Regions from separate parts of the Lysinibacillus fusiformis genome, predicted to be linked through region 3. Evidence: riboswitches for the same ligand, from Rfam matches in the RefSeq annotation. Region 3 holds a riboswitch; each other region holds the start of a gene.

Region 1 (4,623 bases), 1.1 Mb from region 3:
AGGAAGCCTAGTACCTCCTGGTAAAGTCATTCCTCCGAATAGTTTAGCATTAGGTCGTCCAGCAAAAGTTGTCCGTGAATTAAATGCAGAAGATAAAGAGGATATGGAACGCATCGTACGAGAATACGCAGAAAAAGGTCAATACTATAAATCGCTTCAGAAATAACTAACATACACAAAAAATCAATACTAACGAAAAAATCCCTCGCGTTTCCGTGTAACGAATTTGTTCACGAATCCTAGCGAGGCATTTTTTGTAAAAAAACAAAAGGGGCAATGTTGCCCCTTTTCTTATTAATACATTAGAATAATTTTCTAACGACTTCATTACTTTAGTTCAATAGTTTATAAACGTGCTTTTTCTCGTAGTGCATCTGCTTTATCAATTTGTTCCCATGGTACATTTAAATCTGTACGACCAAAATGTCCATACGCAGCCGTTTGTTTATAAATTGGACGACGTAAATCAAGCATTTTAATGATACCTGCTGGGCGTAAATCGAATAGCTCGCGTACCCATTCTACGATCTCACTTTCTTTCGCTTTACCTGTACCAAATGTATCTACCGCAATAGAAACAGGTTGAGCTACGCCAATTGCATAGGCAAGTTGTACTTCAGCACGTTCTGCTAAGCCCGCTGCTACGATATTTTTCGCTACATAACGTGCCGCATATGCAGCTGAACGGTCTACCTTTGTTGCATCCTTACCAGAGAATGCACCACCACCGTGACGTGCATAACCACCGTATGTATCAACAATGATTTTACGTCCTGTTAAACCAGCATCTCCTTTTGGCCCACCGATTACGAAACGGCCAGTTGGGTTGATGAAGTATTTCGTGTTAGCATCTAATAATTCACTTGGCACGACTGGAGCAATAACAAATTCTTTTAAATCCGCTTGAATTTGTTCGAGTGTTGCTTCTTCATCATGCTGTGTTGAAATAACAATTGTATCCACGCGAACGGGTACATTATTGTCATCATATTCAATCGTTACTTGCGTTTTCCCATCAGGACGTAAATAGGCAAGTTCACCTGATTTACGTACTTCTGTTAAACGGCGTGCTAATTTGTGTGCTAAGCTAATTGGTAATGGCATTAGCTCTGGTGTTTCATTACATGCATAGCCAAACATTAAGCCTTGGTCACCAGCACCTATTGCTTCAATATCCGCATCTGTCATAGAGCCTTCACGTGCCTCTAATGCTTGATCAACACCTTGTGCAATATCAGGTGATTGTTCACCAATCGCCACAAGCACCGCTAAGTTTTCAGCATCAAAGCCATATTTACCTCGTGTGTAGCCTATTTCTGCCACAGTGTCACGAACAATACCTTTAATATCTACGTAAGTAGAGGTAGTAATTTCTCCTGCTACTAATACTAACCCTGTTGTTACAGTTGTTTCACACGCTACACGTGCATTTGGATCTTCTGCTAAAATAGCATCTAAAATGGCATCCGAGATTTGGTCACAAATCTTATCTGGATGTCCTTCTGTTACACTCTCTGATGTAAACAGTCGACGGTTTGTCATTTGGTTTTCCTCCTAAATACTCTTACAATAAGTAGTTGTGTATGAATACGGTACTCATTACCCATGTCAAGTCCGCTCCTAAGGATTGAACTCTCAAGCCGTTACTGCTGCTTTTAACACGAGGATTTCGAAAGATCCGTCATTATAATAAGGAAAGAACTACATATACTTACCTTTACATTGATTTTTAACAATAAAAAAATCCTTTTCTCACGTTACTTTACATGAGGAAAGGAATAATGACTGCGTAACCTTTCACTCTTATCGTTCAAGGGATGTTCCCTTGCATCAGGTTGGCACCAACGCATGTCGTGAAATAGTTCATGCAGGTTGCCGGGTTTCACAGGGCCTGACCCTCCACCAGCTCGGGATAAGAGTATCCGTTCAATCTCATGTTACTGAAAAGGTCGAACGTTGTCAAATATTTTCTTATGTATTACTGTATAAAAAGGAAAGAACAGATTAAACAAAAACTTTTCATACTTGGATGATGATGTAAATAGAAGCAAATTAATCCCTACAACATACCTAGCTACTTGTGGTAACATATGTGTGGCTCAATTTTCGCGCCTAATTACTGTAGGATTGATGGTATTCTACTCGAAAAACATTATTTTTTGTCAGTTTATTGAAAAGTGATAAAAACTCTAAAATAATTTCTTAATTAGTATAGATTATTTAAGCAATTGTGTTATACTATTTTTGAAATTAAGAAAAAATCCCTCTAAATCAAGGGAATACTATAAAAAAGGATGGTATTTAATCGATGAATTCAGTAGAAATTGCAAACGAACTGAAGGAATTATTAAACGGCGGTAACATTAATGTTCAACTTTCAGTACCACAATTAGCAGAAAAAGCTACCTCTCGTGGTGAAGCAATGTTAACAGTAGATGGCGCAGTTCGTGCAGAAACTGGCAAATACACTGGTCGTTCACCTAAAGATAAATATACGGTAGAAGAAGAAAGCACAAAAGATCAAATTGACTGGGGTAAAGTCAACCAACCAATCTCCTCTGAAGTGTTCGATAACCTATACGTAAAAGTAATAAAATATTTAAAAGAACGTGACGAGTTATTCGTATTCAAAGGCTTTGCAGGTGCTGACAAAGATTCACAATTAAGCATTCAAGTCATTAATGAATACGCTTGGCACAATCTTTTTGCTCATCAATTATTTATCCGTCCAACAGCAGATGAATTAGCTTCTCATGTTGCCGACTTCACTGTCATCTCAGCTCCTAACTTTAAAGCAGATCCTGCGGTTGATGGTACTGCTTCTGAAACATTCATCATCGTATCACTTGAAAAGAAAATTATCTTAATTGGTGGTACTGAATATGCTGGTGAAATGAAAAAATCTATCTTCGGTATCATGAACTACTTATTACCACAACAAGGTATTCTTTCAATGCACTGCTCAGCAAACGTTGGTGAAGCTGGCGATGTGGCATTATTCTTCGGTCTATCTGGTACTGGTAAAACGACATTATCAGCTGATCCAGATCGTAAGCTAATCGGTGACGATGAACACGGTTGGTCTGCTAATGGTGTGTTCAACATTGAGGGTGGTTGCTATGCAAAAACAATCAACCTTTCTGCTGAAAAAGAACCAGAAATCTACAATGCAATCCGCTTCGGCTCTGTTTTAGAAAACGTAGCTGTTGATCCAGAAACTCGTATTTGTGACTATGATGATGGTTCACTAACAGAAAATACACGTGTAGCTTATCCAATCCAATACATCGAAAATATTGTTGATCCTTCTGTTGCAGGTCATCCAAAAACAATCATCTTCCTAACAGCTGATGCATTTGGCGTGTTACCTCCAATCAGTAAATTAACAAAAGAGCAAGCAATGTATCACTTCCTAAGTGGTTTCACTTCTAAACTTGCTGGAACTGAACGTGGTGTTACTGAGCCAGAACCAGTATTCTCTACTTGCTTCGGTTCACCATTCCTTCCACTTCCTGCAACAGTATACGCAGAAATGTTAGGACAAAAAATTGACGAGCACGGCGCACAAGTATTCCTAGTGAACACTGGTTGGACTGGTGGCGAATATGGTACAGGTAGCCGTATGAAACTTTCTTACACACGTACAATGGTACGTGCAGCAATCGATGGTAAATTAGCAGGTGTTGAAACGACACAAGATGCTGTGTTTGGTTTACACATTCCAACAGCGGTTGAAGGTGTACCTTCAGAAGTGTTAAACCCTCGTGAAGCTTGGGCAGATAAAGCTGCATATGATGCAAAAGCTGCTGAGCTTGCAGGCTTATTCAACGAAAACTTCAAGAAATTCTCAAACGTTTCTGAAGCCATCACTACACTTGGTGGCCCATTAAAATAACGACTAAATAAAAAACAAAGGGAACAAATTATTCGTTCCCTTTGTCTTTTTGTTTTCTTCTATGCTTTATTGTTGTTTCATCCACTTGCAAAGAGCACGAACAGTTTCACGATTTTTTGCTGGTGGATATTGATGTGCGTAGTTAAGATCATACCACGTTTCGAATGATTTATTTGCATCCTCTAAAAAAAATGCCAACTGTCTGGCATGTTCTATATCCACATTTTCATCACGATAGCCATGAATGATCAGTACAGGGGCTGTTATCTGCTCTATCTCAAATAGTGGCGTTCGCGCATCATACGCTTCTGGGACACGATTCGGTGTTCCTCCAATAATGCGCTTCATCATCCTTCGCATATCTGTGCGTTCCCAATAAGTGGCCGTTGCATCCGAAACACCTGCCCATGTCACAACAGAAGTAATATCTTTTCTTAAAATGGCTGTCCAAAGAGCCATAATTCCCCCACGAGAAAAGCCAAAAACATGGATATTGTCATTACAGTATTGCTTGAGTACATCTACGGCATAGACAGCATCATAACGATCTGCCCCTGCAAACTCGTCTCGACCCTCTCCACCACGATTTCCACGATAGTATGGGGCAAAGACGATAAAGCCCTGCGCCGCAAATTGGGCAATACGAGAGGGTCTTACCATTCCAATGCTTTGCATGCCACCTCTTAAATATAAAAAGCCATCATATGTACCTTCTGTCTTTGGTTCCG
Region 2 (4,623 bases), 2.2 Mb from region 3:
CTGTTTCTTCAAGGCTTTTACGTTTTAATTTAATGAAAGTCTATAATAATCCAATCCATTTCCAATAAGTTGCAGAGAACAAAAGTACGAGAAGGAAACCGATAATGGTTAATGGAATTCCAGATTTCAAGAAATCCTTTGTTGTAAAGGAGCCTGTACCATAGGCAAGCATGTTTTGTGGTGCACTAATTGGTAATAAGAAGCCAAAGCTTATGACGAATTGTTGCACAATAACAAAACCAACTTGATCAACATTAGCCGTTAATGTGGAGGCTAAAACGATAAACACAGGTATAAGTGCTGAGGCTAAGCTAGTTGCGCTTGCAAAGCCTAAATGAATCAAAATGTTAAATAAAGTTACGAGTGCGATGGTTGCTAGTAAAGGCATAGTATCTAGCCCGAGTGAACCAAAAACTTTATCTGATAACCATGCAGCACCTTGCGTATTTAGTAAAATGGTTCCTAACATAATGCCTACCGCAAAGACGATAATTGTTCCCCATGGAATATGAGGCTCAACTTCCTTCCACGAATACACACCGATTTTAGGCATTAATAGAATAGCGATAGCAATAATTGTGACTGTTGTCGTATCAAATGGATGTAGCTTTCCTTCAGTTGCCCAGAAAAATAGTAAAACTACGGATGTAATGATTAAACGAATTTCAGGAGCCTTTAATGGGCCAAGCTCTGCAAGCTGTTTTTTGATGACCTCTTTACCACCTTCGATATTGCTAGTCTCAGGTTTAATTAAAGCAATCATAATGAAAAATAAAAAGATAGACATAATAATTGAGAAGGGGGCGGCATAAAGTAGCCAAGCACCCCATGAAATATCCACATTAAATTGCTCTTGGATAAAGTTTAAAGCCACCATATTTTGAGCTGCTGCAGTCTTAATACCGATATTCCAAATGGAAACTGCTTGTACCGAAGTAATAACTAATAAGGCAGCAAGCCGACTATCACGTGGTAAACCAAAAGCTGCCACCATTCCAAGCAATATCGGTACTACTGCGCCAGCACGTGCTGTAGCAGAAGGTACAAAAAATGCGAGGACGATAGAGACTAAAATAGCGCCAAATACGATAGCTTTTGTTTTCGTTCCTACCAATGAAAGAATCCAAAGAGCAAGTCGTTTATGTAGATTAGTAATTTGCATTGCTGCCGCTAGAAAAAGAGCTGCTGCTACTAAAGCAACGGCAGAATTACTAAAGCCGCTTAAAGATAATTTTAATGCGCTAGCTGTTCCTAGCTCTGTAGTTGGATCCTCCATTGACGGAGCGAGTCCTAGTAAAACAGTTACTAGCGCAATGATCATGGCCGAGCTCACAGGATATGAAACGGCCTCTGTAACCCAAAGGATGACTGCAAAAGCTAAAATGGCTAAAGCTCGTTGCCCAGCTATAGGTAAATCACCGTTATTAGGTAAAAAAGTAATAATAATCAGTAAAGCGAAGGCCAAGCCAATCCATAGTGGCTTTAAATTACGTTTTGAAGCTTCTTGATTTGGTGAAGACATATTTTCTCATCCTTTCTACGATAAAAATGACGATTATTATCCATAACATCGGCCTAGATAATGTTTTATTAAGATAAGAATATATCTTTTTTATTGTAGAAAAAAAACTACGCAGAATAGGTGTTTTTTACAGCAATATGAGTAGATAAAGAGAAAATACATGATCACAAAAAATACAAAAATATCCATAAAAATATTATTTCTTTTTCTTAAAGGCAGAAGTTACTTTAGGCTCTGTACCATTGACTAAACGTTTAATATTTTCTATGTGCAGGATGATGGCTATGCCAAAAAGAAGAACAGCTATAATGGTTGGGCCAATGCCAGGAATCCATAAATAAGTGGCTGTACAAAAAACGAGATAAAACTCTAGAACACCAACAATTAAATAATTTGTTGCAAAGGATAAAATAACAAATAAAATAAGTGCAAATAAACCAATCTTCCAATCGACAGCAAGTAAAATTCCGATAATGGAGGCAGTTCCTTTTCCGCCATTGAAGCCCATATAGAAAGGGAAATTATGACCTAAAATGACCCCAGCAGCCATAATGTAGGTAAGCAGCCATATTTGTTCTTCTGTTAAATGAGTGAAGTCCGCTAGATAAAAATGTGCACCGATAATAGCTACAACGCCTTTGCCAATATCGATGAGGGCTACTAAAACGCCATATTTCCAGCCGAGGGAAAGAGTAGCATTAGAGGCACCGGCATTGCCGTGGCCCGCTTTTTTTAAATCAACCCCCGATAAAAACTGTGCCACTTTAGAGCCGTGAATACAGCCAATTAAATAGCCAATAATAAGAAAAGTGATCACGGCCTTTACCATAAAAATCCTCCTCTCAAAATTTTTTCTAAAATAGTGTATGCGTTCATATTACGTATAAGAGCAGACAGAAGTTTCGGAAAAAATAAAATTTACATGTTGACAGAAAAAAACTCTATGTTTATACTGTGTAACAACGATGGAAATTGAATCTCATACTCTTATCAAGAGCGGCGGAGGGATAGGCCCTATGATGCCCGGCAACCAGTAAGTAACGAGCTTACTAAGGTGCTAATTCCTACAGATTCTTACTTGGATCTGGCAGATAAGGGGAGGAAAACTTGCAACCGCAACCCTCTTCTTAGCTGAAGAGGGTTTTTGTTTTCTACAGAAAAATCCTCCTCATCTCCGGTACCATCGTAAAAAAAATAACCATTTGGAGGTACACAATGACAAATTTTAAACCAGAAACATTGCTGTTACATGGCGGTCAAGAGCCAGACCCAGTGACGGGTTCTCGAACAGTTCCTGTCTATCGCTCAACTGCTTTCGTATTTAAAGACACTGCTCATGCGCAACGTCTTTTTGCCTTAGAGGAAGCAGGGAACATTTACACAAGGATTACCAATCCAACTGTTGATGTGTTTGAAAAACGTGTGGCTTTATTGGAAGGTGGAACAGCAGCAGTAGCACTTTCATCTGGTGCAGCAGCTATCGCATTTTCCATTTTAAATCTAGCTGGAGCTGGTGATGAGATAGTAGCAGCTAGTTCTTTATATGGTGGTACTTATAATTTATTTGCTAACACATTACCAAACTATGGTATTAAAACAATTTTTGTAGATGAAACAAACCCAGAGAATTTCAAGGCGGCGATTACTGATAAAACAAAAGCAGTCTTTGCTGAAGTGTATGGTAATCCAAGCTTAAAGGTTTTAGATATTGAAGCAGTAGCTAAAATTGCACATGATAATGGTCTACCATTAATTATTGACAGTACGTTTGCTTCTCCTTACGGTTCTACACCTATTGAATACGGTGCAGATGTTGTAGTACATTCAGCAACTAAATGGATAGGTGGTCATGGTACAACTTTAGGGGGCGTTGTTGTAGACGCTGGTAAGTTTGATTGGACTAGTGGTCGATTCCCAGGTTTTACTGAACCAGATGCTTCTTACCATGGTTTACGTTATGGAATTGATACAGCTTCTGCGGCCTTTGCTACGAAGCTACGCGTACAATTATTACGTGATTTTGGTCCAACATTAAGTGCAGATGCTGCCTTTAATTTATTACAAGGTTTAGAAACGCTTCATTTGCGTATCCCTAAACACAATGAAAATGCATTGGCAGTGGCTGAATATTTACGAAACCACCCATCTGTGGAGTATGTAAATTATAATGGCCTGGAAGATTTTCCAACACATGAATTGGCAAAGAAATATTTAAGAAATGGCTTCGGTTCAGTGCTTACATTTGGCATTAAAGGTGGACGTGAAGCTGGGCGAAAGCTTATTGATAGCGTAAAGCTATTTTCACATGTAGCAAATGTAGGTGATGCTAAGTCATTAATTATTCATCCTGCTTCCACTACACATCAGCAACTATCAGCAGACGAATTAGTTCAAGCTGGTGTAACCGAGTCGCTCATTCGCTTATCCATCGGTTTAGAGGCAATAGAGGATATTATTGCTGATTTAGATCAAGCCATTACACAGGCAACAACTACTGAACAAACAGTAGAAGCCTAAGCTTTAGAACATAGGGAAGAATGTTGTAGCGTTTACGTATTTTCTCATTCGATTGGCCTCATTTGGTAATGCGTTAAACGTTGCTACATCAACCAATTGCTACATCCGTTAATTATCAGAACCTTATAAAAAATAATACCAAGTAATTTTATATGTATTATTGACTTAATTAAATCCTTGTTATATACTAGGAAATAAGTTAAGGGTACGAAAATTCTTGTTAAAAAAGGTAAATGTTTTCATAAGTGCTCCCCCACTTTTGAATATATAGAAGAGCAGTTGCCTAGCCAGTAACTGCTCTTCCCAAAAAAACTGATGATAAAGGAGTGTTTAAAATGGGTAATATCTATAGTGCACAAAACATTGTATCCTATCTAATATATGAGCTAAATGAAGGGCATGTCTTTGTCAACAATAAGTCCATTCAACACCTTCTTACATCAGTCGAAAGAAAATGGCAGCAAGTCTTTGGTCATACAGCATTTCAAGAACATGTTTTTGCTGAAGAGGAAGACTATACTGTTAAGGAAGTATTTGAGGCATATGAACAGTACGGTGTGAGCCATATCTCACTTCCTGCGACA
Region 3 (4,623 bases):
CACATTACTCGCCAAATTTAAAAACTTCGCATTACCAGCCGCCTTTAAAAAATCAAAGCCTACCAGTAGGAAGCTAAAAATTAAAAAGGAGCCTGTTCCAGGACCAAGAAATCCATCATAAAAACCAATAGCAAATAATAACAGCATAAATAAAAATAAATGCGTTTTAGATAGTTTTTTTACAGTAGCGACAGCGCCCCAATCCTTTTTAAAGATCGTATATATCCCAACAGCCGCCAGCATAACAAGCATTAAGGGCTTTAGTAATGCTGGGTTGATTAGATGTACAGTCCATGCACCACATAAAGATCCAATAAATGCTAGAGGAAAATATTTGAGGACAGAGCGAATGTCCAGCTGGCCAGAACGGTAGAAGGAAATCGAGGACGTGAGCGAGCCCATTGCTCCTGCTAGTTTATTCGTGGCAACAGCTGCGGCTGGATTTAGGCCAACAAACAGTAAAGCAGGTAATGAAATTAAACCGCCCCCTCCCACTACTGAGTCGACAAAAGCCGCCAGAAATCCAAATGAAATTAACAGTATAAGAATATGTACATCGACTTCAAAAAACATATTACACCTCTTTTAAATTAGTTACTACTGAAATAGTAACTAATTTTATTTGTGCTGTAAACCCTCATTTTTTCATTGGCAAATCTTCACAAAAGTAGCCTATAATAAAGATAATGGAGGGATTACATGGAGGAATTAATCGCCCAGTTGAAAGAAATGGGTTTTACAGAATATGAAGCAAAGGCCTATACGGCACTTGTTCAGCAAAGTCATGTCAGTGCCTATCAGGTTAGTAAAAATTCTGGCATACCACGTGCAAGAGTGTATGATATTTTAAATATCCTTGTAGATAAGGGCATCGTGTTAAAAGAAGAGACCGCAGAACAAACAACCTATGCGGCAATGCCAGTGTCTGTGTTTTTACAGCAAATGCAACAACGCTGGGAGTCAAATTTTACATCTATGCGCGGGAAATTAGAGAAACTAGAGGAAAAAGTGCAAGAAGCGGAGCCTAAAGTGGTCATGCTAAAGGGCAAGGAATCCATCATTAACTATTGTCAGTCACTTCTAAAGAAAGCGGAGAAAAAGGTGATGCTGTCAATGTGGGAGGATATGTATGATGCGCTACGAGAAGAGTTGCAAGAGGTGGCCCAGCATGTTCCTGTCCATGGAATTACTTTGTATGTGGGGGAGCATTTAGCCTCGATTGACCAGCATAGAGCCACACACTATACAAAAAAATCGTCTACACCGCATTGGTTTATCTTATCGATAGATAGTCAGGAAATGATTTATGGTCACTCTCCATCCACGCAAGAGACGGCTTTTATCACCAATGATCCTGTCCATATTTATTTACTAGAGGATTATATTTGGCATGATGTGCTCATCAATCGACTGGTAAAACGGGATGATCAGGAGTTAGAAGACTGGATTGCTAAGGAGCGAAAAGCTTTCTTCTTGGAATAATCGTATAAGGGAAGGGGAGTAACGTGAAAAAAATCGTGTTGCTAGGTTTAATGAGTTTACTAATGTTAGGAGCATGTAACGCTACACCAGCTGCTGATCCACTAGCGATTCATGAGCTAACTGTTGTCCCCGACAATATCCAAAAAAATATTGTTTCTAATGACAGAATACAACTATTGCATGAAAATAATGCTTCATATTACCTCGTCTATTATTCAAAGGGGAATGTGTTGGCAAGTATTACGGCTGAGGGAAATAGGCTTATCATCCAGCTAGAAGAAGGCAGCGAGCAAAGGAAAGAGGCTCAGCCCTATGTTTTTCAAATCAACGTCAAGAATCCTGAGTTTGATACCATTGATTTGCGAATAAATAGCCAGAGTACACCAATCGATCGCATGACCATAATGTGAAAAAAGAAACCGAAATCCCTCTAGACGAGATTTCGGTTTCTTTGCATGATGTCTAATAAAAGACTTTGTCTACATTGTATTTAGAGCGGAAAGTATTAATCGCATATGTTTCGTAAATTTCACGTTCCATTGGATCTTCTACTTCATAGACTTCAATTTTGAACACTTCATCACGATGGTTTTTCATCGGAGATACATTGTCCTCGAAATGTTTTTTAATACGTTGACGAATTTTACGTGCTTTCCCAACAAACAATAGCTCATTCTTGTCATTATAGAATAAGAAAATGCCGCCTTTATCACGTGTGATTTTATGGAAGTCAATAAAACCGAAGTAAGGTGTGATTTCCACATCACCTGGTTTTAAATCTTGTTCACGTTGACGGATTACTAGATCTGGTTTTGGAAATTCAATTTTAATCAAACTATTCACGTTCCTCTCTCTTACTAAAAGTATATGGTAACATAATTACGGCATGTTTACCATAAATTTTAAATGTAGAAACACCACATATAGCAAGCTTAGTGTACATCAAATGAGCAAGGAACATGCACTTGAATCACAAAATATTCTATGAATTATTGATATTCTAACTAGTTCATGTTACAATTCAAGATAATTAAATAATCTTATCAAGAGAAGCTGAGGGATTTGGCCCGATGACGCTTCAGCAACCTCTAACAATTGTTAGAAAGGTGCTAATTCCAGCAAAGGATTTTTTCCTTTGAGAGATAAGAGTGGACGTGAAAAAATCCTTCTCATTCTATCTCGTATGGAATGAGGAGGATTTTTTAATTTAGTTGCATTCTTTGCAAGCAAGGTTTGCTAAAAAAGAGAGTGATTATAGAGAGGGGAAAGCAAGATGCCAATTAATATTCCGAAAAATTTACCAGCTGGAGAACATTTACGTGAGGAAAAAATCTTCGTCATGGAAGAGGATCGAGCGAAAACACAGCAAATCCGTCCATTAAATATATTAATACTAAATTTAATGCCTGAAAAAGAAAAAACAGAGCTTCAATTACTACGTTTATTAGGGAATACACCACTACAGGTGAATATTACCTTTTTAAATACGGCCACACATGAATCGAAAAATGTGAGTAAATCTCATTTGCAACTATTTTACACAACGTTCAACCAAATTCGTCACCGACGCTATGATGGCATGATTATTACTGGGGCACCTGTAGAAAAAATGGCATTTGAAGATGTCAACTATTGGCAGGAAATTTCAGAAATTATGGATTGGTCTAAAAAGAATGTGACATCCGTGCTACATATATGTTGGGGGGCACAGGCTGCATTGTATCACCATTATGGCATTGGGAAGGTCGAGCTTGCTGCTAAATGCTCAGGCGTCTATTCCCATGTAATTACAGATTTAACGGTGGATTTAGTGCGCGGCTTTAGCGATTTATTTACTGCGCCTCATTCTCGCTATACATCTGTTTCCATTGACGAGGTTCGCAATCATCCAGACCTACGATTATTATCCTATTCAGAGGATGCAGGGGTATTCATCGTACAATCAAAAGATAATAAAAATATTATGATAACGGGGCATCTGGAGTATGATGCGACAACACTAGCCGATGAATATAGCCGTGATGTGGCGAAGGGCATAGATATCGACGTCCCTGTGAATTACTTCCCGAATGATGATCCGAAACAAGAGCCGATGAATACATGGCGTGCCCATACGCATTTATTATTCTCTAACTGGTTGAACTACTATGTCTACCAAGAAACACCATACGAATGGGATTTTGTAGATGAAATCGAATATCATATCTAATTAATAAAAAGTCTAATTTCTTTTCTAAACGTAAAAGAAATTAGACTTTTTGATTTTCCTTCGTTGTATCCTGTTGGGGTGTTTCGGTATTTTGAGCCTTAGATTTACGATTTCGAATAACTGCCACAATCAACAAAAGTATTGGTAATAAAATGGTGAAGATAAAGGAAAAGATAGGCCAAATTTCATTATTATAATTAGTAGAATGCACAATATCTGGATGAACAATTTGAGAAAGTCCAATGATAATGATGCCCATCGGTAAAATAAGCGGACGATGATCCTTGATTTTCAAAATTTGGGCAAGGCCAACAACGGTCGTATAGAAATACATAAATGTGCGAATATAAATAGACGAAATCCACATAAATGCCATAATAATTTCAATACGTTGCAAAAAATTCCCTATGGATATTCTTTGCGCTAAGGCATAGCTGGGAAATGTCCTAGATGCTGTGTTTTCAGGCCCTAAGACAAGAATCGATAGGACAATCAACGTAATTAAGACGACACCACCAAGGATGGTCCCAATATATAGCCCTTTCTGTGCAGATGGCTGTACATTGACGCCAGCAGGATATAGCATCAATAACACGAGTAATGGAAAGGAAAAGATACTCATAAAGCGTGCAATACTATAAAACATAGATGTTTTGGTTGCTTCTAGTAGAGGCTGAATATTCTCAAATGTAATTTGAGGGGTAATACAAACGACGAAAAAAATAAAGATAAAGATAAACAACGGAAAGAGAATTTCTGCTGAACGGGCAAACGTCTCAATCCCTAGATACGCGGCATACATAATAATGATACTGAACAGTAGGGCGAATGCTAATGTCGGTGTTTCTGGCATAACTTCGGTTTTCATAAAAATACCAATAAAATAAAGTAACTCTCCAGTGGAGAAAAAGGTGAGAATGAGAAAGCAAATG

What was found. Region 3 has a riboswitch for S-adenosylmethionine ahead of metA (homoserine O-acetyltransferase MetA). Riboswitches for the same ligand answer to the same signal wherever they lie in the genome.
Region 1: it holds a riboswitch for S-adenosylmethionine, as region 3 does, so the genes downstream of both, metK (methionine adenosyltransferase) here and metA (homoserine O-acetyltransferase MetA) in region 3, are expected to answer to the same signal.
Region 2: it holds a riboswitch for S-adenosylmethionine, as region 3 does, so the genes downstream of both, JTI58_RS11060 (O-acetylhomoserine aminocarboxypropyltransferase/cysteine synthase family protein) here and metA (homoserine O-acetyltransferase MetA) in region 3, are expected to answer to the same signal.

What each region holds. Positions count from the first base shown of each region.
Region 1 covers NZ_CP070490.1:578,996-583,618, forward strand. Annotated here, with positions in the region: gene JTI58_RS02780 (gamma carbonic anhydrase) at 1-166, shown strand, start outside; gene metK (methionine adenosyltransferase) at 346-1,542, opposite strand; SAM riboswitch class I at 1,801-1,919, opposite strand; gene pckA (phosphoenolpyruvate carboxykinase (ATP)) at 2,309-3,895, shown strand; gene JTI58_RS02795 (alpha/beta hydrolase family protein) at 3,962-4,623, opposite strand, start outside.
Region 2 covers NZ_CP070490.1:2,233,844-2,238,466, forward strand. Annotated here, with positions in the region: gene JTI58_RS11050 (SLC13 family permease) at 41-1,522, opposite strand; gene JTI58_RS11055 (glycerol-3-phosphate acyltransferase) at 1,719-2,351, opposite strand; SAM riboswitch class I at 2,507-2,620, shown strand; gene JTI58_RS11060 (O-acetylhomoserine aminocarboxypropyltransferase/cysteine synthase family protein) at 2,738-4,039, shown strand; gene JTI58_RS11065 (hypothetical protein) at 4,375-4,623, shown strand, end outside.
Region 3 covers NZ_CP070490.1:4,456,740-4,461,362, reverse strand. Annotated here, with positions in the region: gene JTI58_RS21945 (TSUP family transporter) at 1-573, opposite strand, end outside; gene JTI58_RS21940 (TrmB family transcriptional regulator) at 700-1,482, shown strand; gene JTI58_RS21935 (hypothetical protein) at 1,506-1,892, shown strand; gene JTI58_RS21930 (nucleotide excision repair endonuclease) at 1,945-2,316, opposite strand; SAM riboswitch class I at 2,520-2,631, shown strand; gene metA (homoserine O-acetyltransferase MetA) at 2,756-3,691, shown strand; gene JTI58_RS21920 (GerAB/ArcD/ProY family transporter) at 3,732-4,623, opposite strand, start outside.